Regions from separate parts of the Alloalcanivorax sp. C16-1 genome, predicted to be linked through region 2. Evidence: predicted binding sites of a transcription regulator. Region 2 holds the regulator's gene; each other region holds the start of a gene.
What was found. The regulator sigma-54, encoded in region 2, starts transcription at its own class of promoters, with help from an activator protein. The targets are predictions, from matches to a motif close to TGGCACNNNNNTTGCTNT.
Positions count from the first base shown of each region.

Region 1: the regulator sigma-54 is predicted to act here: its motif matches at 3,206-3,223, upstream of glnA (glutamate--ammonia ligase).
Region 3: the regulator sigma-54 is predicted to act here: its motif matches at 4,853-4,870, upstream of ACLD0W_RS01220 (TorF family putative porin).

Region 1 is NZ_JBKFTK010000004.1:174,044-181,558, forward strand. Features, by position in the region: gene glnL (nitrogen regulation protein NR(II)) at 1-636, opposite strand, end outside; gene ACLD0W_RS14590 (DUF4124 domain-containing protein) at 774-1,523, opposite strand; gene glnA (glutamate--ammonia ligase) at 1,692-3,098, opposite strand; gene ACLD0W_RS14600 (sulfurtransferase TusA family protein) at 3,322-3,570, opposite strand; gene ACLD0W_RS14605 (tRNA (5-methylaminomethyl-2-thiouridylate)-methyltransferase) at 3,574-4,677, opposite strand; gene ACLD0W_RS14610 (sulfatase-like hydrolase/transferase) at 4,753-6,591, opposite strand; gene ACLD0W_RS14615 (alpha-L-glutamate ligase-like protein) at 6,670-7,515, opposite strand, start outside.
Region 2 is NZ_JBKFTK010000002.1:127,810-135,324, reverse strand. Features, by position in the region: gene ACLD0W_RS07790 (KpsF/GutQ family sugar-phosphate isomerase) at 1-788, shown strand, start outside; gene ACLD0W_RS07785 (KdsC family phosphatase) at 788-1,291, shown strand; gene lptC (LPS export ABC transporter periplasmic protein LptC) at 1,288-1,842, shown strand; gene lptA (lipopolysaccharide transport periplasmic protein LptA) at 1,820-2,347, shown strand; gene lptB (LPS export ABC transporter ATP-binding protein) at 2,348-3,073, shown strand; gene ACLD0W_RS07765 (RNA polymerase factor sigma-54) at 3,206-4,651, shown strand; gene hpf (ribosome hibernation-promoting factor, HPF/YfiA family) at 4,699-4,998, shown strand; gene ptsN (PTS IIA-like nitrogen regulatory protein PtsN) at 5,017-5,490, shown strand; gene rapZ (RNase adapter RapZ) at 5,513-6,367, shown strand; gene ACLD0W_RS07745 (HPr family phosphocarrier protein) at 6,364-6,633, shown strand; gene mgtE (magnesium transporter) at 6,706-7,515, shown strand, end outside.
Region 3 is NZ_JBKFTK010000001.1:237,791-245,305, reverse strand. Features, by position in the region: gene cysP (thiosulfate ABC transporter substrate-binding protein CysP) at 1-747, opposite strand, end outside; gene miaB (tRNA (N6-isopentenyl adenosine(37)-C2)-methylthiotransferase MiaB) at 878-2,212, opposite strand; gene ACLD0W_RS01235 (SCO family protein) at 2,372-2,944, shown strand; gene ACLD0W_RS01230 (copper chaperone PCu(A)C) at 2,922-3,365, shown strand; gene ACLD0W_RS01225 (copper chaperone PCu(A)C) at 3,458-3,907, shown strand; gene ACLD0W_RS01220 (TorF family putative porin) at 4,084-4,782, opposite strand; gene ACLD0W_RS01215 (hypothetical protein) at 5,026-5,505, opposite strand; gene ACLD0W_RS01210 (M14 family zinc carboxypeptidase) at 5,611-6,654, opposite strand; gene ACLD0W_RS01205 (hypothetical protein) at 6,830-7,515, shown strand, end outside; gene ACLD0W_RS01200 (methyltransferase family protein) at 7,425-7,515, opposite strand, start outside.

The DNA of each region.
Region 1 (7,515 bases), on a different contig from region 2:
CTGGCGCACGTGCTCCAGGCATTCGTGCACATTCACCGGGGCGAACGCCGGCGGCTTGCGCGGGCCCAGCATGCGGTCGGCCACCGAGCGCAGGCGGTCGGCCTCGTCGATGATCACGCGGGTGTATTCCGCCAGTTCCGGGTCCGGCAGCGCGCGCTCCAGCAATTGCGCGGCGCCGCGAATCCCGCCCAGCGGGTTCTTGATTTCGTGGGCCACGCCGCGCACCAGTGCCCGGGTGGCCTGGTGGGCGTGGATCAGGCCCTCCTCCCGGGTAATACGCAACAACCGGTCCAGGGACTGCATTTCGATCAGCAGCGCCATGGCCTGCCCGGGCTCGTGGATCGGGCTGACGCTGTAGTCGACCATGGCCTGCTGGCCCGGCGCCACGTTGAGCCGCGCTTCCCGTCGGGTAAAGGGGTGCCCTTCCTCGATGCACTGTTTGAGGGCGCCCCGGGCGTCCTCGTCATCGAAAAAATAGTCCGGCAGGCGCTGGCCCAGCACCCGGGCGGCACTGGTGGACAGCAGCATTTCCGCCGCCGGGTTCAGGTAGCGCACACGCAGGTCGGCGTCGAGCATCATCACCGCGGTGCGGAGGTGGTCGAGCAATCGTTTCTGCAGCACCGTTTCGGTATTCATCATTCGGCCCATAACAGGGCATAAGCAATTATCAGGCCACCCGGAACGGGGCTCGCGGCCCCGTCAGCGGGCGACCCGGCGGGTCGTACCGGTGCAGTGTAGAAAGTCGGCGCGAACAATGCACCGATTTAGTGCAATCAGGGTTTGGCGGGGCGGGTGACGCGCTGGGCGCCACTGCCCAGGGCGGCGCCGCTGCCCCGTTGCGCGGCACCGCCGGAACGGGCGGCGCCGGCCCGGCCGGCGGCGTCACCGCGCTGGGCGGAGCCGGCGCGGGTGGGAAAGGCGCTGCCACCGCCCGCCTTTCCGGAGCTGTCGATATTGGTGCGGTGCACATGCAGCGTCACCGGGGAGGAGGTGATCAGGCGGCGACCGTTTTCGTCCTCGATGACCGCCTGCAACCGGTGGGGACCGGGGTTGGGAAAATCCAGCGCGCCGCCGTCCACCGGCTGGCCGTTATCCAGGATCACCAGCCGGTGACCGTTGAGCAGGGCCGGCTCGGCGCTGGCCTGCACCGCCACCGGATTGTCCTGGGGCATGCGCACGGTGGCGCCGTCCGCCGGGGTGGTGATGCGCAGGGCCCGGTAACCGGCGTCCGCCGGCGCCGGTTCCGTGGTGTCTTCCCGCGGTTCCGGCTGGTCCGGCGCCAGCACCGGCAACGCCTCCCGGCGGCCCTCCATGGTGTTCACCGGGCCGACCTGGACCGGTTCGGCGCGGCCCTTGTCCGGCGGGTTGTCGGTGAACAGCACATTGCCGTTTTCGTCCACGGTGCGATAGATGGCGCCACCGCCTTCGCCGGGCCGGTCCACATCGGCGTCCACGGTCCGGGCCGGCGCGGCGACGGCCACCATCAACATGGAAACGGCTGCGAGAATCTGCCTGGTGCTCATGGATCCTTCCCCGGGTACGGTGCGGTAGTGGTTCGATTCTGCGGGCTGGCGGCCTCCGAAAAAAGGGCCGGCGCCACAAATCCGGCCGGAGGGCGTGGTGGTTTCACCGCGACGGACCATAAAAAAACCCCGCCGGAGCGGGGTTTTTCGTGACTGCGTCGCCGGAGCTTAGCAGCTGTAGTACATGTCGAACTCGACCGGGTGCGGAGTCATGTTCAGGCGCTCCACTTCGTCGCGCTTGAGCTGGATGTAACCGTCCAGCATGTCCTCGGTGAACACGTCGCCGGCCATCAGGAACTCCTTGTCCTGTTCCAGGGCGTCCAGCGCCATGGTCAGGGTATGGGACACGGTCGGGATGTCCTTGGCTTCTTCCGCCGGCAGGTCGTACAGATCCTTGTCCATGGCGTCGCCCGGGTGGATCTTGTTCTTGATGCCGTCCAGGCCGGCCATCATCAGCGCGGCGAAGCACAGGTACGGGTTGGCGGACGGGTCCGGGAAGCGGGTCTCGATACGACGCGCTTTCGGGTTGCTCACCCACGGAATCCGGATGGAAGCGGAACGGTTACGGGCGGAGTACGCCAGCATTACCGGGGCTTCGAAGCCGGGCACCAGACGCTTGTAGGAGTTGGTGGAACCGTTGGTGAAGGCGTTCAGGGCGCGTGCGTGCTTGATCACACCGCCGATGTAGAACAGCGCTTCTTCGGACAGGCCCGCGTACTCGTCACCGGCAAACAGGTTCTTGCCGTCCTTGGACAGGGACATGTGCACGTGCATACCGGAACCGTTGTCACCGATCAGCGGCTTGGGCATGAAGGTGGCGGTTTTGCCGTAGGCGTGGGCCACGTTGTGCACGCAGTACTTGAGGATCTGCACTTCGTCGGCTTTCTTGGTGAGGGTGTTGGCGCCCACACCGATCTCGCACTGGCCGGCGGTGCCCACTTCGTGGTGGTGCACTTCGATTTCCAGACCCATCTGCTCCATGGCGGCACACATGGCGCCACGCAGGTCGTGCAGGCTGTCCACCGGGGGTACCGGGAAGTAGCCGCCTTTCACGCCCGGACGGTGACCGATGTTGTTCTTCTCGAACTCATCGGCGGACACCCAGGCCGCTTCTTCGGAGTAGATGTTGTACATGGAGCCGGACATGTCGGACTTCCACTGCACCGAATCGAACACGAAGAATTCCGGCTCCGGACCGAACAGGGCGCTGTCGGCGATGCCGGTGGACTTCAGGTATTCCTCGGCGCGCAGCGCCACGGAACGCGGGTCGCGCTCGTAACCCTGCATGGTGGCGGGCTCAACGATGTTGCAGCGCAGGTTCAGGGTGGCCACGTCGGTGAACGGGTCGAGAACCGCGGTTTCGTCTTCCGGCATGAGGATCATGTCGGACTCGTTGATGCCTTTCCAGCCGGCGATGGAGGAGCCGTCGAACATCTTGCCGTCCTGGAAGAAATCGTCGTCGATTTCGCCCACCGGCAGGGTCACGTGCTGCTCCTTACCACGACTGTCGGTAAAACGCAGGTCCACCCACTTCACGTCGTTGTCTTTGATCAGTTTCAGCGTCTTTTCAGACATTGTTGAGCGTCCTCCTGGAACGGGTATGTTTCTGGCTGCTCGCCGCCGCGGCGCGGACACGCGAAAAACCGGTATTCTCGGCCACCTGGGCCTGCACGCCAATAGGGAGAGCAATTATTGTGCCAGCCCTTTTTTGGCGCATCCCCGGCCATCCGGGGCGTAAAGTGCCCTGGCCGGGGCCACAAAGCACTAAATTGGTGCGCACATCAAAATGTGAGCACCACTACAGTGCAACCGAAGGCTCCCCCACTTTGAGGGTGATCACCACCTCGTGGTCCTCACGCCGCGTTTCCAGCACTTCGTGGCCGTTGATGCGGCACCAGGCGGGAATATCGTTGAGCGCGCCGGGGTCCGTGCAGGTTACCCGCAGCACCTCCCCCCGCGCCAGTTGATTCACCCGGTTCTGGGTTTTGATCACCGGAATGGGGCACAGCTGGCGGCGCACGTCCAGATCATGAATGGTATCGGTCATGGTTCAGCCCACATTCCAGGCCAGCGGGATCTGATCCGGCCGCGCCGGGGCCACCGCCACCTCCCGGGCCACGCCACCGGGCTCCTTCACTTCCACCACCACCTGGTCGTCGCCGCGGCCCTTGGAGTAGCGCGCCACGATGGCGGCGGCCTGGCGCAGCTCGTCGTCGGATTCGAACTTGCCGTCCACCAGGGCCAGGGGCCCCGGGCAGCTGGCCGTGGTCAGGCTGGTGAACTGGTAGCGGTAACCTTCCAGGAAGCGGTTCTCGCCCTCTTCCCGGCTGATGATCAGCTTGTAGTGCCGCGCCGGGCGGATATGGCGGCCCACCTTGAGCAGCATGATGTCGTCCAGCTCATAGCGGCGCTCGTTGCGGGCGCGCCACAGGTCGGCCAGCTTGTTGGAGTAGGACTCGTCGGTGAGGAAGCAGCAGCCGCCGGCGGGCTGGGCGTATTCCTCCAGGCCGAAGCGCTTGGCCAGGGCCATCTGCGGCTTGCGGTTGCGGCCGGAGAAGTCGAACAGCTGTTCCCGGTCCACCCAGCCCTCGCGTTCGGGCAGGGTTTCCGGCAGGTTACGCGCGCTCAGCGGCCGCAGCAGCCGGTCGTCGGCGCCGGACTCGCTGCTGATGATGGGCATGGTTTCCTTGCGCTGGCTCTTGGGCCGCTGGCCCACCACCTCACCGGTGACGATGAAGTCGAAGCCCTTTTCGCCGGCCAGCTCGCGGGCCTTGTTGAGCATCAGGGTGGCCTGGTTGACCATGAAGATCTTGCAGTCCAGGCAGGGGTTCAGGTTGGCCCCGTAGCCGTGCTTGGGGTTGAGCACCACATCCTTGTACTCCTCGGAGATATCCACGATGTGCAGCTTGATGCCCAGCTTTTCGGCCACCCAGAGGGCGTTGTTGCGCTTGTTCTTGTCCTGATCCTTCTTGCGGATGGCATGGGTGTGGCCTTCCACGCAGAAGCCGGTGAAGAAATTCACCCCTTCCACATGGATGCCCTGCTCCTGCATCACCTTCACCGCCAGCATGGAATCCAGCCCGCCGGACACCAGCGCCACGGCGCGCCGCTGGAGGGGTTCGGGTGGGGTGATCGGGGTTGCGGCCTCGGACATAACTCTGCTCAGCGCGTTGCTCAAAAATTGGGCGGCAGAGTATAGCAAATCCCGGGCCCTCAAATCACGGGGCCGTCACCGCCGATAGAAACGGGACATGTCTTTCAGCACCCGGGCCAGCCGGTCACGCACGCGCACCATGACCGCGTCCGCGTCCACCGCCGGCTCGTCCCCGGCCCGGGCCACGGTCATTTCGCCAAGGCCGCCGGCGTTCATCGGCATCGCCACCTTGTAGTCCGGGCCCAGGTAGGCCACCGCGTCCCAACTGGCGGCCAGCCGGTAGCGGTCCGGTCGCGCCTGCTCCAAGGGCACGCCCACCGCGAAGTCAGCGGGCGGATTGGTCACCCCCAGCCGCCGCAGCAGGGTCGGCGCCACGTCCAGATGGCTGGTGGGCCGCGTCACCACCGCCGGGGTGATGCCGGCGCCGGCCACCACCAGGGGCACCCGCACCTGCTCGTCGTGGAAGGCGGAGTTGTGCCCCCAGCGGCCGTGTTCCATGAATTCCTCGCCGTGGTCGCCGGTGATCACCACCAGGGTGTCGTCCAGACGTCCGTCGCGCTCCAGCCGGTCCAGCACCCTGCCCAGCTGCTGGTCCAGGTGGTGCACCGCGTTGATATAACGATTGAAGATGCCCGGCATGTCCCGCTGCACGTCCATGGTGGCGTAGTTCAGCTCGCGCAGGTAATCCGGACGGATGACGCTCTCCTCGGGAAAGTAATAGCGGGCATGGGGCGATTCGAAGAACATAAAGCCGAACAACGGTCGCGTCCGGTCGCCGCCGATAAAGTCGAGCAGCCGGTCCACATTGCGCCGGTCGCGGCGCCAGCCGGGGCCCTGATCGTCACTGACCATGGCCGAGGACGGCACCGAGGCGAACACGGTGCGGTCGAACTCCGGATAGCTGAAGCGGGCGCTGGTGTAGAGGCCGAAACGATAGTCCCGGCGCTGCAGTTCACTGATCAGCACCGGCGGCCGGCGGCTTTCCAGGAACGGAAACCAGTAGTTGCCCGGCAGGCCGTAGAACAGCGAAAAAATACCCATGCGCGTGCCGTTGCCGCCGCTCATATGGTCGGTGTAACGGCGCCCGTGGCGCTCGGCGAAGCGCCAAAGGTTGGGCATGATTTCCGGGGTCAGCATGTCCGCGCGCAGGGATTCCGCCACCAGCACCAGAATGTCGGGCGACGGCGCATCGGCGGGCACCGACAACGGGTGAAGCGGGTAGTCGAGCGGTCCGTCGGCGGACACCGACAGCTCGGTTCGCGGCGGCGGCGTATAGCCCAGATCCCGGGCCAGGCCCTCAAAGGTGGCCGGCTGGTAGAACGGCACCGCGCGGGCGGCGTTGAGCACCGGTCGGTAAGCCTCCAGATCACTGAGCCCGTAGGCCACCCGCTCACCGGCCATGCACAACAGCAGCAGCGCCAGCACCCGGCGCCAGCGCAGGGACAGGGGCGGCCGACGCCGCGCCAGGGCCATCAGCCCTGCCTCCAACCCCACCACCGCCAGGGCGATCAGCGCCACGGTCCGGGTCATGCCATCGCCGCCGCCCATGGAGTCGATGCCGCCGGGGGTGATCAGCAGATTCCAGACGAAACCGTTGATGTGGAAGCCGTAAAGGCGATGAATCTGGCTGTCCACCAGCAGCAACAACAGGGTGGCGGAGGCCAGGGCCACCGCCAGCCCGCGCGCCGTGCGGGGATCCACCCAGCGATGCCAGAGCACGCTGAGCAGCCAGGCGGGCAGCAGGTACAGAGCGGTGTAGCCCACCAGGGCGGCGGCCACGAACAGGGCGGCGGGCCCGTCCTCCGGCGGCAGCCATTGGCCATGGGCGATGTACAGCCCCACCGCCAGCAGCAGCAGGTAGTTGAGCACGAAGAACAGCCCGGGAAAGCCGGGGCGCGAGGGGGCGGAGGTCATGGCGAGGGGTTGTCGGCTGATAATTCGCCGACAGTACGTCGCCTGTCTTAATAAAAACTTAATGCGCCGGTGGGGGGGTCAACCGGCGCCGGGTGTCTCCGGCAGCTCCGCCACGGCGAACCACTGCTTGGAGCGCGCCACGCGGCTGGCGGTTTCCTCGGTGCCGGCCTTGGCACCGCGTTGTTCGATGTGCTTCTCGATGATCTGGCAGCGGCGCAGCAGGCCGTCGTCGTTGGCGATCTGGATGTTCAGCCCCGGCCGCGCGTTGAGCTCCAGCATCAGCGGGCCCTTGTGCTTGTCCATTACCAGATCCACGCCCAGATAGCCGAGGCCGGTGAGGTCGTAGCAGCGCGCCGCCAGCGCCAGGCACTCCTGCCAGTCCGGCATCTGCACGCCGGCCACCGGGTGGGCGGTGTCCGGGTGGCGGTCGATTTTCAGGTTGTGCCAGGTGCCGCTCAGGGTAATGCCGGTGGCGATGTCCACGCCCACGCCGATGGCGCCCTGGTGCAGGTTGGCCTTGCCGTCGGACTGGCGGGTGGGCAGGCGCAGCATGGCGGCCACCGGGTAGCCCTGCAGCACGATGATGCGCACGTCCGGCACGCCGCCAATGCTGATGCGGTCGAACAGGTCCGTGGAGCGCACCCGGTACTCGATCAGGGCGCGGTCCCGGTGGCCGCCCAGGGAATAGAGACCGGAGATGATGCCGGAGATGTGGAACTCCAGCTCTTCCGGGCTGACCATGCGCCCGGAAGCGGTGCGGTAATAGCCTTCGAAGCGGTCGGAGATCACCAGGATGCCGTCACCGCCGGCGCCCTGGGACGGCTTGATCACGAAGTCGCCATGGGTCTCGACGATGCGCTCCAGCTTGCTGATGCCCTGCTCGGTGTCGACGATGCCGTACATGTCCGGCACCTGGATGCCGGC
Region 2 (7,515 bases):
CCGCCACCCTGGCCAGCACCGGCACCCCGTCGTTTTTCGTGCACCCGGGCGAGGCCTCCCACGGCGACCTGGGCATGATCACCGGCGCCGACGTGGTGCTGGCGCTGTCCAACTCCGGCGAAACCGGCGAGATTCTCACCATCCTGCCAGTGATCAAGCGCAAGGGCGCCGGCCTGATCAGCATGACCGGCCGCCCCGAGTCGTCCCTGGCGCGGCTGTCCGACGTGCACCTGGACGTGGCCGTGGAGGAGGAGGCCTGCCCGCACAATCTGGCGCCCACCTCCTCCACCACCGCCACTCTGGCCATGGGCGACGCCCTGGCCATCGCCCTGCTGGAGGCGCGCGGCTTCACCCCCGAGGATTTCGCCCTCAGCCACCCGGGCGGCAGCCTGGGCCGGCGCCTGCTGTTGAAGGTGGATGACATCATGCACACCGGGGAGCGCCTGCCGCGGGTACCCCGCGACGCCAGTCTGTCCGAGGCGTTGCTGGAAATGACCCGCAAGGGCCTGGGGATGACCACGGTGGTGGACGAGGACGACCGCCTGATCGGTCTGTTCACCGACGGCGACCTGCGCCGCACCCTGGAGAAGGGCCTGGATATCCGCCAGGCCGGCATCGCCGAGGTGATGTCCAGCCACCCGGTGACCATGGCCCCGGGGCTGCTCGCCGCCGAGGCGCTGCAGATCATGGAAACGCGCAAGATCAACGGCCTGATCGTCTGTGATGACCAGCGTCGACCGATCGGCGCGCTCAACACCCAGGACCTGCTGCGCGCCGGAGTGATGTAATGGCTTTTTCGATTTCCACCGCCGATGCCCGCGCCCTGCGCCTGATGGCGTTCGACGTGGACGGCGTGATGACCGACGGCCGCCTGCACTACGGGCCGGACGGCGAAACCCTCAAGGTGTTTCACGTGCACGACGGCCACGGCCTCAAGAAGCTGGCCGCCAGCGGCGTCACCCTGGCCATCATCACCGGCCGGGACACGCCCATGGTGGCGCGCCGTGCCCGGGAACTGGGCATCGAGCACGTCATTCAGGGCCGCGAGGACAAGGCCGTCGCCCTCGCCGACCTGGCCGGGCGCCTGGGTATCGGTGCCCGGGAAACCGGCTATGCCGGCGACGATGAACCGGACGTGGGGGCCCTGCAGTGGGCCCAGATCGCCTTCGCCCCCGCCAACGCCCATGCCTGCGCGCGGCAGGCCGCCGATCACATTACCCGGGCCCGTGGCGGCGACGGCGCGGTCCGTGAAATCTGCGATGCCCTGCTGGCATTGCGGGAGGCGCCGTGAGACGCCAGGGCCTGCTCAGCGCCTCCGGCATTCTGCTGCTCGGCCTGATCGTGCTGATGACCCTGCACGAGTGGGACAACCCCCTGGAGGACGATCGCGAGGCCTTTCTCAGCGCCCCGCTGATCATTGCCGACACCATTACCGCCAAGGCCTATGACCGGGACACCGGCAAGGTCAGCTACGAGCTCAAGGCCGATCACCTGGAGCAGTTTCAACGGGAGGCGCTGACCACGCTCACCGAGCCGGATCTGCGCATGGAAAACGACAACGGCATCTGGACCATCCGTTCCCGCCGTGGTGAAGTGCGCGACAACGGCGACCTGATCGTGTTTCTGGATCAGGTCAAGGCACGCAGCGAGACCAACGGCGTCACGCTCAGCACCGACGAACTGGAGTATCTGAACGATGCCAGCCAGGTCCGCTCGCCGGGCGCGCTGACCCTGGAGCATCGCGACGGCAACACCCGCGCCGGCAGCATGCGGTCGGACCTGACCAGCGGCGAAATGACCCTCGAAAAAGGAGTGGTAAGTGAATTCACGGGCAGCAATTAAAGGGCTCGGCCTGTTCGGGCTGCTGTTCGCCGGCCTGGCCGGCGCCGCCCAGCCTCCCGGCGGCCAGCCCGTGGAGGTGAGCGCCGACAGCGCCACCTTCGAGCAAAGCGCCGGCACCGGCGTGTACCGCGGCGACGCGGAACTGATCCAGGGCAACCGGCGCCTGAACGCCGACGTGATCCGGCTGTTCACGGAGAACAACCAACTGGTACGCGTGGAGGCCACCGGCAATCCGGTGCGCATGCGCGAGGGCGAGGACCTGCAGGCGCGGGCCAGGAACCTGGTCTACGACCTGCGCGCCCGGCGGCTGGTGCTTACCGGCGACGCCCATGTGGACCACCAGGGCAACACCTTCGAGGGCGCCCGGGTGCAGTACAACCTGGATTCACGGCGGGTGGACGCCAGCGGTGAAGGCGACAAGCGCGTGCGGCTGGTGATCCCGGCCAAGAACACCGAGCCGGCCGGCGAAAACGGCGCTCAAGACGGCAACACGGAGACCCCCTGAATGGCACATCTGAGCGCCCATAACCTGGCCAAAAGCTACAAAAGCACCCGCGTCATCGAGGACGTGTCCCTGGAAGTGGAAGCCGGCCAGATCGTCGGCCTGCTGGGCCCCAACGGCGCCGGCAAGACCACCTGCTTCTATATGATCGTGGGTCTGGTGGCCGCCGATGCCGGCCGCATCGAAATCAACGGCGACGACATCACCCACCTGCCGATGCACGGCCGCGCCCGCCGGGGCATCGGCTATCTGCCCCAGGAAGCCAGTATTTTCCGCCGGCTCACCGTGGAGCAGAACATCATGGCGATCCTGGAAACGCGCAAGGAAATGACCAAGGCGCAGCGCGAGGAGCAACTGGAAAGCCTGCTCAGCGAGTTCCACATCGACCACATTCGCGACTCCATGGGCATGAGCCTGTCCGGCGGCGAACGCCGGCGGGCGGAAATCGCCCGCGGGCTGGCCACCAACCCGGATTTCATCCTGCTGGACGAGCCCTTCGCCGGCGTCGATCCGATCTCGGTGAACGACATCAAGGGCATCATCCGCCACCTGAAGGAACGGGGCATCGGCGTGCTGATCACCGACCATAACGTGCGCGAAACCCTGGACATCTGCGACACGGCCTATATTGTCAGTACCGGTCACATCATCGCCGACGGCGACGCCACCACCATTCTCGGCAACCAGCAGGTTCGCGACGTCTACCTGGGGGCGGACTTCCGGCTATAACCGGAACCGGCCACCCGCGCCGGCCCCGCCCTACACCCTCGCCCCGGGAAAAGCAACACTTGGCATGATTATTGCTTAAAGCAAATTAATGCTGCTATGCTGCCCGACTTCGGGAACGAGCGACCCAGTAGCATGAAACCCACTCTACAACTGCAAATCGGCCAGCAGCTGACCATGACGCCCCAGCTGCAGCAGGCAATCCGCCTGCTGCAGCTGTCGACGCTGGACCTGCGCATGGAGATCCAGCAGGCGGTGGAGAACAACCCCCTGCTGGAGCTGGAAGACGGCGCCGAGGACTTTTCCGCGGACGACCCGGACGGCGACGGCGAGATGGAGCTGGAGCGCGACGACGCCCTGGACGACCTGGTCGAGGGCAGCGTGGAAACCGACAGCGAGTGGGACGACCTCTATGTGGGCCAGAGCAGCGCCGGCGCCGGTGAAGGCGACGACGCGGACGCCTGGCAACAGCGCCACGCCAACCCGGACACCCTGCTCGACCACCTGGAGTGGCAGCTCAACCTGACCCCGATGAGCGACCGCGACCGGGTGATCGCCCAGATCATCCTGGAAGCCCTGGACGAGCGCGGCTATGTCACGGTTTCCCTCGAGGATCTGGTGGGCACCGCCGAGACCCAGATCGCCGACCCGGACGACCCGTTGGAAGACGACGAGGTGGTGGCGGTGCTGCACCGCCTGCAGCAGTTCGACCCGGTGGGCGTGGCCAGCCGCGACCTGGCCGAATGCCTGGGCGTGCAATTGGCCCAGCTGGCCGCCGACACCCCTCATCTGGACACCGCCCGCGCCCTGCTGGTCCACCAGGAGCTGTTGGAAAAACACGACTACGCCGGCCTGCGTCGCGCCCTGGCGGTGAGTGAGGCGGACCTGGTGGCGGCACTGGGTCTGCTGCGCACCCTGGACCCGGCACCGGGCCAGCAGATCGGCGGCGACACCGCCGACTACGCGGTGCCCGACGTGGTGGTGCGCGCCCACCGGGGCGGCTGGCGGGTGGAGCTCAACGAAGAGGTGCTGCCCAAGGTCAATCTGCAGGCCCAGTACGCGCAGATGGCGCGGCAGGTGGGCGGCGACGACGGTCAGTACCTGCGCAACTGCATGCAGGAAGCCAAGTGGTTCCTGAAAAGCCTGCAAAGTCGCAACGACACCCTGCTCAAGGTCGCCAGCCGCATCGTCGAGGTGCAGCAGGACTTCTTCAACTACGGCGAGGAAGCCATGAAACCGCTGGTGCTGGCCGACATCGCCGAGGCGGTGGAGATGCACGAATCCACCATCAGCCGGGTCACCAACCAGAAATTCATGCTCACGCCCCGGGGCGTGTTCGAGCTCAAGTACTTCTTCTCCAGCCATGTGGACACGGACGGCGGCGGTGAGTGTTCCTCCACCGCCATTCGTGCCATCATTAAGAAGCTGGTCGCCGCCGAGAACCCTCGCAAGCCGCTCAGCGACAACAAGCTGGCAAGCCTGCTCAACGACCAGGGCATCAAGGTGGCGCGCCGCACCGTCGCCAAGTACCGCGAGGCGATGCGAATCCCGTCCTCCAGCGCGCGCAAGCGGCTGGTCTAGGCCGGACCGGAACGGATATCTCTTCGACAAGAGAGAAGGAGCCAGCTATGCAGATCAACCTCAGTGGCCACCATCTGGACATCACCGACGCCCTGCGTGACTACGTGGACGAGAAGTTCGCCAAACTGGAGCGCCACTCCGACCAGATCACCAGCGTTCAGGTGATCCTTTCCCCGGAGCCCAAGAGCCATAAGGCGGAATCCACCATTCATATATCCGGAGCGGACCTGTTCGCCACCGCCCAGGCGGACGACATGTACGCGGCCATTGATGCGCTGACCAGCAAGCTGGACCGGCAAATTCTCAAACACAAGGAAAAGACCGTGGGCCGCAAGCACGGCCACTAGGTCGCCCAGAACCCGATTATGCGAGTACGCGAACTGCTCACCGAAGACCGCACCTATGACGACGTGGCGGTCACCAGTAAAAAACGGTTGCTCGACCAAATCGCCCAGCTGGCCGCGGCCAGCTGTGGCGGCCTCAACGAGCAGGAAGTCTTCGACGCCCTGGTGGCCCGCGAAAAGCTGGGCTCCACCGGCATCGGCGAGGGCATCGCCATCCCCCACTGCCGGCTGGGTCACTGCGACGCCGCCATCGGCCTGCTGCTGAAGCTGTCCGAACCGGTGGACTTCGACGCGGTGGACGGGCGTCCGGTGGACCTGGTGTTCGTGCTGCTGGTGCCGGAACAGAACCCGGAACAGCACCTCAAGACCCTCAGCCACCTGGCCAATCTGTTCAACGACGACGACTACCGCAGCGACCTGCGCCACGCCCACGGCAATCAGCGTCTGTATCAGACCGCGGTGGAATCGGAGGCCGAAATTCGCCTGGCATCCTGAGCCGGTCGGCCGGACCATCGCTATGAAACTGACCATCCTCAGCGGACGATCGGGCTCGGGCAAGACCACCGCCCTCCAGGCCCTGGAAGACCACGGCTATTATTGCGTGGACAACCTGCCCCTGGGCCTGCTCCCCACCCTCGCGGCGCAATTGCAGAACGAGGACCACGCGCCGCAGCGCGTGGCGGTGGGCGTGGACGCCCGCAACCTGCCCCGCCAGTTGCTGGCGTTCAATCGCATCATTGAGGAACTGCGCCAGCAGCCGCTGGACACCGAGATCATCTTTCTCGAGGCGGAGCCGGCCACGCTGTTGAAGCGGTTCAGCGCCACCCGTCGCCGGCACCCCCTGAGCGGCGACGAACGCACCCTGGCCGACGCCATCGAGCTGGAAGCCAAACTGCTGGCCGATATCCGCCAGCTCGCCGATCTGGTGATCGACACCAGCAACCTGGACGTGCACACCCTGCGCAATATGATCCGCCAGCGGGTGGCGCGCCGGGACGTGCGGCTGTCCCTGCTGATCCAGTCGTTCGGCTACAAGAACGGCCTGCCCCACGACGCCGACCTGGTGTTCGACGTGCGCGCCCTGCCCAACCCACACTGGCAGGGGGACCTGCGCCCGCTCACCGGCCGCGACGACAAGGTGGCCGAGTTTCTGCGCGGCCACCCGGAAAGCGGCGCCATGCTCGACGACATCTTTCACTTCCTGGACCGCTGGCTGCCCGCCTACGGCGCCAACGATCGCAGCTACGTGACCGTGGCGGTGGGCTGCACCGGTGGCCGCCACCGCTCGGTCTACATCACCGAACAGCTGGCCCAACGGCTGCGCGAAAAGGGCGTGCCCCTGCACGTGCGCCACCGGGAGCTGGATGGATGATTGAGCGGAACCTGACGATCACCAACAAGCTCGGCCTGCACGCCCGCGCCGCCGCCAAGGTGGTGAGCGTATCCTGCCGCTACAGCTGCACCATCCAGGTGCTGCACGGCGAGCGCCAGATCGACGCCAAAAGCATCATGGGCCTGCTGATGCTGGGCGCCGCCAAGGGCACCACCCTGACGGTGCGGGTGGACGGCGAGGACGAAGTGCCCGCCATGGACGAACTGGCCGACCTGTTCGAACGCAAGTTCGACGAAGGCGAGTAGCGGCCGCTTTTTCACCCTTTGATCCTTCCCTGGCCGGCGCTGGGTTAAACTGGCGCACAGCGAGGAGGGGTCATGTCCGAACAAAGTCAGCACAAGCGCAATCTCAACGCCGTTAACCGGGCCCTGGCCGGGGGCACCTTTTCCCAGGTGCGCCAGTTGCTCAACAGCCTGCCCGGCGCCGAGACCGCCCACCTGCTGGAATCCTCCCCGCCCCGGGAACGGGAAATTCTCTGGCGCCTGCTCAGCCAGGAGCAGGAAACCGAGGTGCTGCAGTACCTGGGCGAGGAGGTGCGCGTGGAACTGCTGCGCGACCTGCCGCCGGAAGAACTGGTCCCGCTGATCGAGGATCTGGACACCGACGACCTGGCCGACCTGCTGCAGGAATTGCCCGAGCAGGTCACCAGCCAGGTGCTGGCCGCCCTGGACGCGCAGAACCGGGAACGCCTGGAACAGGTGATGAGCTACCCGGAGGACACCGCCGGCGGCCTGATGAACACCGACGTGATCACGGTGCGCCCGGAGATCACCTTCGGCGTGGTACAGCGCTATCTGCGCCGTCGCGGTGAAATCCCCGAAACCACCGACAACCTACTGGTGGTCAATCGCCGCAACCAGTTTATCGGCGTGCTGCCGCTGACCCGGGTGCTGATCTCCGACCCGGGCACCACGGTGCGCGAAGCCATGCGCACCGACGTGGAGGCGATCCCCGCCGACCGCCCCGCCCACGACGTGGCCAAGCTGTTCGAACGGCTCGACCTGATCACCGCCGCGGTGGTGGACGAGAACGGCGTGCTGGTGGGCCGGATCACCATCGATGACGTGGTGGACGTGATCCGCGAGGAAGCGGACCACTCGCTGATGGGCATGGCCGGCCTGGACGAG
Region 3 (7,515 bases), on a different contig from region 2:
GTCCACCACCTTGTCGACCACGGTCACCGGGAACTCGGCCAGTACCGAGGTCTTCGGCACCACCACGTCGTACTCGTCGCTGCCGTACTGCTTGCGGATGTTGTTCACCTCGGACTCGAAGCTGATCAGCACGTCGCCGATCTGGCGCTCGGCGAAGGTCACCGTGGCGCCACGGCCGCCGGAATCGAACACCGACACATTGGCCAGGAAGTGGGCCATGTAATCGCGGATCTTTTCCTCGTCGCCGTCAAAGCGCTCCTCGGCGGCCATCCAGGCGGCCAGATAGGTGTAGCGGCCGTTGCCGGAGGTCTTGGGGTTGGGGAACACCACGTCCACCCCGTCCTTGGCCAGATCGGCCCAGCCCTGGATGTTCTTGGGGTTGCCCTTGCGCACCAGGAAGGCGGTGGTGGAATAGTAGGGGCTGGAGTTGTTCGGCAGCCGGGTGTTCCAGTCCGCCGGAATCAGGTTGCCCTTGTCGTGCAGCACGTTCACGTCGGTGACCTGGTTGAAGGTCACCACGTCCGCGTCCAGGCCCTGGAGGATGGCGCGGGCCTGCTTGGAGGAACCGGCGTGGGACTGCTTGATGGTGATGTCCTCGCCGGTCTTCTCTTTCCAGTGGGCCTGGAATTCCGGGTTGTAGGCCTGGAACAGCTCCCGGGCGATGTCGTAGGAACTGTTGAGGATGGTCTGCTGGGCGCTGGCCAGGGAGGCCAGGGACAGCAAAGCGGCGGTCAGCCAAACACGCATTTGTCGGGCTCCTTATCAATGGATACGGGCGAATCGGAAACGAATGGACGCCAGTTTATATAACCGCTGGTTTAAATAAAGATCACGGTTAAACCGATTTGGAATTTCAATATGGCCATCGACGCTCGGTTCAGACGAGCGCCGTGAGCCCGCCCCGTAAAGAATTCGGCAGGGCCTCCAGGATCTCCACGTCCACGAATTCGCCGATCAGGTCGATGTCGTCGCAGGCGAAGTTCACCACCCGGTTGTTCTCGGTGCGGCCCTTGAGCTGGCCCGGGTCCTTCTTGGAAAAGCCGTCCACCAGGATGCGCTGGGTGCTGCCCACCATCTTGCGGGAAATATCCAGAGCCTGCTGGTTGATGCGCTGCTGCAGCAGGCGCAGCCGTTCCTTCTTCACCGCCATCGGCACGTCGTCGGGCAGGTCCGCCGCCGGGGTGCCCGGCCGCGGGCTGTAGATAAAGCTGAACGAGGCGTCGTAGCCGATGTCGGCGATCAGGTTCATGGTCGCCTCGAAGTCCGCGTCGGTTTCGCCGGGGAAGCCGATGATGAAATCGGAGCTGTAGGAGATGTCCGGGCGGATGCGGCGCAGCTTGCGCAGTTTGGCCTTGTACTCCAGCGCCGTGTGGTTGCGCTTCATCAGCGCCAGGATGCGGTCGGAGCCGGACTGCACCGGCAGATGCAGGTGGTCCACCAGTTCCGGAATTTCCCGGTACACCTCGATCAGCGCATCGGAGAACTCCATCGGATGGCTGGTGGTGTAGCGGATGCGGTCGATACCCTCGATGTCGCGGATCAGCAGCAGCAGCTCGGCGAAATCCACCATCGCGCCGCCGGCGCCCTGGCCCCGGTAGGCGTTCACGTTCTGGCCCAGCAGGTTGACCTCGCGCACGCCCAGGTCGGCCAGGTGACGGATCTCATCCAGCACCGGGCGCACCGGGCGGCTCACTTCCTCGCCACGGGTATAGGGCACCACGCAGAAGGTGCAGTATTTGGAGCAGCCTTCCATGATCGACACGAAGGCACTGGGGCCGTCCACGCTGGGTTCCGGCAGATTGTCGAACTTCTCGATTTCCGGGAAGGTCACGTCGATGGCCAGGGACCGGGTGGTGGACGCCTGGGTGATCAGGCCGGGCAGGCGGTGCAGGGTTTGCGGGCCGAACACCACGTCCACATAGGGCGCGCGCTCGCGGATCGCCTCGCCTTCCTGGCTGGCCACGCAGCCGCCCACGCCGATGATCAGGTCCGGATTGCGGTCCTTCAGGCGCTTCCAGCGGCCCAGCTGGTGGAACACTTTTTCCTGGGCCTTTTCGCGGATCGAACAGGTGTTGAGCAGCAGCACGTCCGCTTCTTCCGGATTGTCGGTGGGCTGCAGATCGTGGCTCGACCCCAGCAGGTCCGCCATGCGGGTGGAGTCGTACTCGTTCATCTGGCAGCCGTGGGTCTGAATAAACAGCTTGCGCGCCATGGGGGAACACCGTCGATCACTGGAAAATGGGCGCCGATTGTACCGCCGGCGGCGCTAAACTGCGAACCCCGGGCGTGGCAAAACGCCGCACCGTCTGGCTCGCGGCGGACCCGGCGCGGTATCATCCGGCGCCGCCGTCGCACTCCGGAGCAGGAACCGATGTTGACCGTTTTTCGTTCGTGGCCGGCCCTGGCGGGCCTGCTGCTGCTGACCGCCTGCGCCGAGCCGCGCCAGGAACTGCCGGTGAACACCCGCCTGGGCGGGGATTTCACCCTCACCGACCATCACGGCCAGCCGTTCCGGCTGAGCGACCAGCAAGGGCGGGTGGTGCTGATGTTCTTCGGCTACACCCACTGCCCGGATATCTGCCCGGCGACCCTGGCGCGGGTGTCCCAGGTGTACCGCAACCTGCGCGAGGCCGGTGATGCGGAGGCGGTGCAGCCGCTGTTCATCACCTTCGACCCGAAGCGGGACACGCCGGCGCACCTGAGCGAGTACGTGCCCTGGTTCAAGGCCAACGTGATCGGCCTGACCGGTAGCGAGGCGGGGATCCGCGCGGTGGCGGAGCAATACGGGGTGGTCTATCTGCAATCCGGCGACGGCGGGCGGGAGTACGACTTTACCCACAGTGACTATGTTTACCTGCTGGACCAGCAGGGGCGGGTGCGCAAGCTGTACCCGTCGGACTTCAACATCGACGAGGTGACCGATGATGTACAAAGCCTTCTTTAACGGCCTGGCCGGCGCGGCCCTGCTGGCCCTGGCGGGCGCCGCGTCCGCCGACGACCTGGTGCTGGACAACGCCTGGCTGCGCGCGGTGCCGCCGGTATCCCCGACCATGGCCGGCTACTTCACCCTGCGTAACGACGGCGACCAGGCGGTGGAACTCACCGGCGCCAAAACCGATATCGCCGGCGGGGCCATGCTGCACGACACCGAAACCACCGAGGACGGCCAGGCGCGCATGGTGCACCTGAGCGGCATCACCCTGGAGCCCGGTGACCAGGCCACCTTCGCCCCCGGCGGCAAGCATCTGATGCTGATGAAGGTCGCCTCGATCCCCGAAGCCGGGGAAGAGGTGAAGATCTGTCTGACCTTTACCGATCACGACGATCTGTGCAGCGACTTCCCGGTGCGCCGCGAGGCCCCCTGAGCGCCTTTCCCGCCGCACCCGCCCACCCCGGGCGGGTGCATCGCGCCTCCCGATCCCCTAGCCTGGGCGGTCCTGACCGATGGAGGTGAACGATGCCACGTACCCTTGGCGTTCTTCGCGGCGCCCTGCTGGGCGCCGGTCTGCTGGCGGGTGCCACCGGCGCCGCCGCCGATGACCTGACCCTCGGCAACGCCTGGCTGCGCGCCGTGCCGCCGGTGGCCCCGGCCATGGCCGGCTACTTTGACCTGTACAACCGGGGCAATCGGTCGGTGCGTCTGGAAGGCGCCGAGGCCCGCTTCGCCGGTAGCGCCGAATTGCGCGAGATGGTGGCCGGCGAGGGCGGCCAGCGGCGCGAGCGCGGGCTCGACGAGGTGCGGCTGGACCCCGGTGACCGGCTGCGTTTCCGGCCCGGCCGGCGCTTTCTGCAACTGACCCGTTTGACCGATGTGCCCCGTGCCGGGGAGCGGGTCGAGGTGTGCCTGACGTTCAGCAACCACGATGATCTTTGCGGTGCGTTCGAGGTGCGCCACAGCGCCCCCTAGAGGGTGGGGAATTCAGAGGGAGGAATTAAAAAACACCGTGGGGCCTGCTTGCGTTTCCAGCGAGGACCAGGGAGGGCCCCACGGTGTGAAAAAGGTTGGGCGGGGGGAGAGAGCCCGCCCGGGTTTTCTGCCTATCCGTCTTTCAAACGGTCTATCAAAACGTCAAAGGTCGTTGCTTAGAACGACAGCGCATAGGTGACCACGAACAGCGTATCGTTGGCGTCGTCCATGTTGTCGTCATCGGAGTCGACCACCTTGGAGACGGTGAAGCCCAGCTCATCGGTCAGGGCGTAGGTCAGGTCCACGTGGGTGTAGTCGGAAGAATCCGCGTCGAAATCGAAGTAACCCACGTTGATGCCGAACTGATCGTAGCTGTAGCCCAGGTTGTAGTAGTTGTCCTTGTTGTCCACCGCGTCGCTGCCGTGGCCGTAGTCGCCCACGCCGATGTAGGCGGCGGCGGAGAAGCCGGCCAGGCCCAGGCTGGCGACCACTTCCTGGAAGTCCGCGTCGGTGGCGTTCGGGTAGTTGTAGTCCACGAAGGACAGGTCGTAGCTGAAGTCCCCCACGGCGCCGCCGTAGCCCAGGTACAGGTCGTATTCCATGCCGCCGGTGCTGGCGTCGCCGTCACCGTCGGTGTCGTTTTCGGAGCTGCCCCACACACCGGCGTACAGACCGGAGGAATGCGCGTAGTCCAAGCCACCGAAGACCTGGGCGTTACCGGCGGACAGATCCTGACCACGCCACAGGTAGATGTTGGATACACCCACGTTGCCGCTGACCTCGGCCACCGCCACGGACGGCGCGGCCAGTACGGCGGCGGAGGTGGCCACCGCGGCGGCCAGAACGGTCTTCTTCATCTTGGATACCTGTTTCATGTGCAACCCTCTTTGCAAATAACTGTTTTTGTGCGCTCCTGGCGCACTGGCCCGGGAGGCTGAATGTTATTTAGCAGGGAGCGTGCCAAAAATAGAAAAACGTTCTGTATCAGGGGATTGGGGAAGGTCAGGCGGAGCGGGAAAGGTAAAATAACGAAAACGGGGAGGGGGCGGGGCTCTGTTTTGGTGCGTCGCACCAGGATGGGGCGGCGCCGATGCCCGCCGCCCCCGGTGTGGCCGGTGTCAGTCCGGGCACTGCCAGTCCACCGGCACGGCGTCGGCGCGGGCGCCGTCCTCGCCGCGGATCTCCAGGCCGCAGGCGCCGGTGTCGGTGCGGGTAAAACGGGCCTGGTAACGTTCCCCGGCGCGGGCCTCGAACTGGGCCGCCACCCGGCAACGGTCCCGGCCGCCGCCGGCGCGGGCCTCGCTGAACACCACGCCCACCCGGGCCTGGTCCGACGGCGCCAGCGCCACGGTCACCGTTTCGCTTTTCTTCATGGTCTGGAACAGCTTGTCGAAGGCGTTGGTTTCCCAGGGCTTCACGGCCAGCGCCTCGCGGGTGTCCTTGAAGCCGCTGCCCGGCACGCACACCGCCGGTTGGGCGGCGGCGTCACCGGTGAAGGTGACGGTGGCGGTGTCCGCGCCGGTGGGTTCCTGATAGGCGAACATCTGGCAGCCGGTGAGCAGCGCCAGCGGCAGCAGCGCGGTGGTTATTCTGATCATGGTGGTCCTCCTCAACGATTGAAACGAGTGTACGGATGCAAGAGGAGGGCCACCAGCGGGTTTATGGAAAGCCACCAGCGGGATTAAGAAAAGCCACCAGCGGGATTAAGATTCTCCAAACCAGTGCCGCACCGCCTCCCGGGCGAGGGCGCGGCGGCGTTCGCCGGTGGGCAGCCAGTTGCCAGCGTTGGCGGCGGCGGCGATCAGAAAATCGCAAAGCGGCAGGTGCTGGCGCAGTACCCGGTCGTGGCGGTGTCCGATGATGGGATTGAAATAGCCGAAGAAGTCGAACATCTGGCGCGGGTTCTTGCGCACCCACAGCCACGAGCCCATTTCCAGGGTGAACGGCAGGAAGGTGCGCTCCGGGTGCCGCTCCAGGGCCTGGTCGTACAGATAATCCCAGAGGTCGCCGTGGGTGGTGTAATTGAGCGACTGGGGTTCGATCAGATAGGGGTGGTGGTGCGGGTAGGTGTTTTCCAGCAGCTGCTTGAGCCGGAACACCTCGGCGAGATGCTCGATGGGTTTGTGGGTGCGCGCGTAGCAACACCAGAGGCGGTCGCGGCGGCCGAAGCCGCTGTGGCAGTCCAGGCTCAGCGACACCGGCGCGTTCAGCAACCGTTCTTGCACCACCTGGATCAGCGCCCGGGCCTCCGCTTCCATGGGCGCGCCGGCGCGGCCCCGGTACCAGGGCAGCCGGCGGCTCAGGCGGTGGCCGCCGACCAGAAACGACACCCGGCCGTCGGCGTCCACCGGCGCGTTGCGCATCAGGTCCACGCCGTTGGGGTTGCTGCGGGTACGCCGCCAGATGCCGCCCGGATTGACCATCGGCATGAACACCAGCCGCACGCTCTCCAGCCGCCGGTGCATCTGGTCGTCCCATTGCAGCCGGTGGATCAGGCTGTGCAGCAGGGACAGAATCACCTGGGTACCGATCCGCTCCACGCCGTGCACGCCGCCGAAGAAACCGATCGCCGGCGCCGCCGGTGAACGGCTGCCCATCTCGATCACCCGCACCGGCAGGTCCAGGCCGCCCTGGCGCACGCTGAGCACCTCACTGACACGAAGATGCCGTTCGCCGAGACGGATCAGGCTGTCCAGATGGAGCAGTTCGGGCAGGTGTCGTTGCAGCAGATAGAGTCGTTCTTGCATGGCGGGAACCGGCGACGTTGGGGCCCATCCTGGCACGGTCGGATCACGGTTTTATGACAGCGCCTGACGACAGGGCGGGTGGTCCGGCTGTCACCCAACCGAGACCAAACTGTCAGGGTGCTGTCACGGCGGGCCGCCAGTCTGCCTGACGAGTCCCGGCTTTTCGGTGGGTATCGTGGTGATCCCTGCTTCGTCCGTTTCGTCCCTGCAAACCGGCGATCTGTTGCTGTTCGCCGGCCGTGGTCTGGTCAGTGCCACCATCCGGTTGTTCACCCGCAGCCGCTGGAGTCACATCGCCATGATCGTGCGCCTGCCCGGCGACGACCGCCCGCTGGTGCTGGAGGCCATGGGCACCAGCGAATCCGCCGACCTGCATCTGGGCCGCCCGGTGAACGGGGTGGCGCTGGTGCCGCTGGCCGACAAGCTGCGCGATTACCCCGGTGAGATCGTGGTGCGCCGGCGCCTGGGGCCGCCGCCGTGCCCGCGCCGGCAGCGGTTGGTGGCGCGGCTGGTGCGGCGCCTGCTGCACCGTCCCTACAAGAATTTTCTCTGGTGCAACGCGCTGGACCTGCTCAGCGGCTACACCCGGCCGCCGGACCGGCGCGGCTGGTTCTGTTCGGAGCTGGTGGCGGAGATGTACCGGCGTCTGGACTGGCTGCCCCGGGAGGTCCGGGTGGCCGGCTTCGTGCCCGGCGATTTCGACTCGCCCAGATTGCGGCTGCGCGCCGGCGAACTGGCGCCGCCGGAGCGGCTGAAGGCCTGGCGCGGCGTTACAGCCAGCGCCGTACCCGTTGGCGATAGGCCCGCCACTGATCGCCGAAGCGCCCGGCGTGAAACGCTTCTTCCGCGGCGATCACGTGA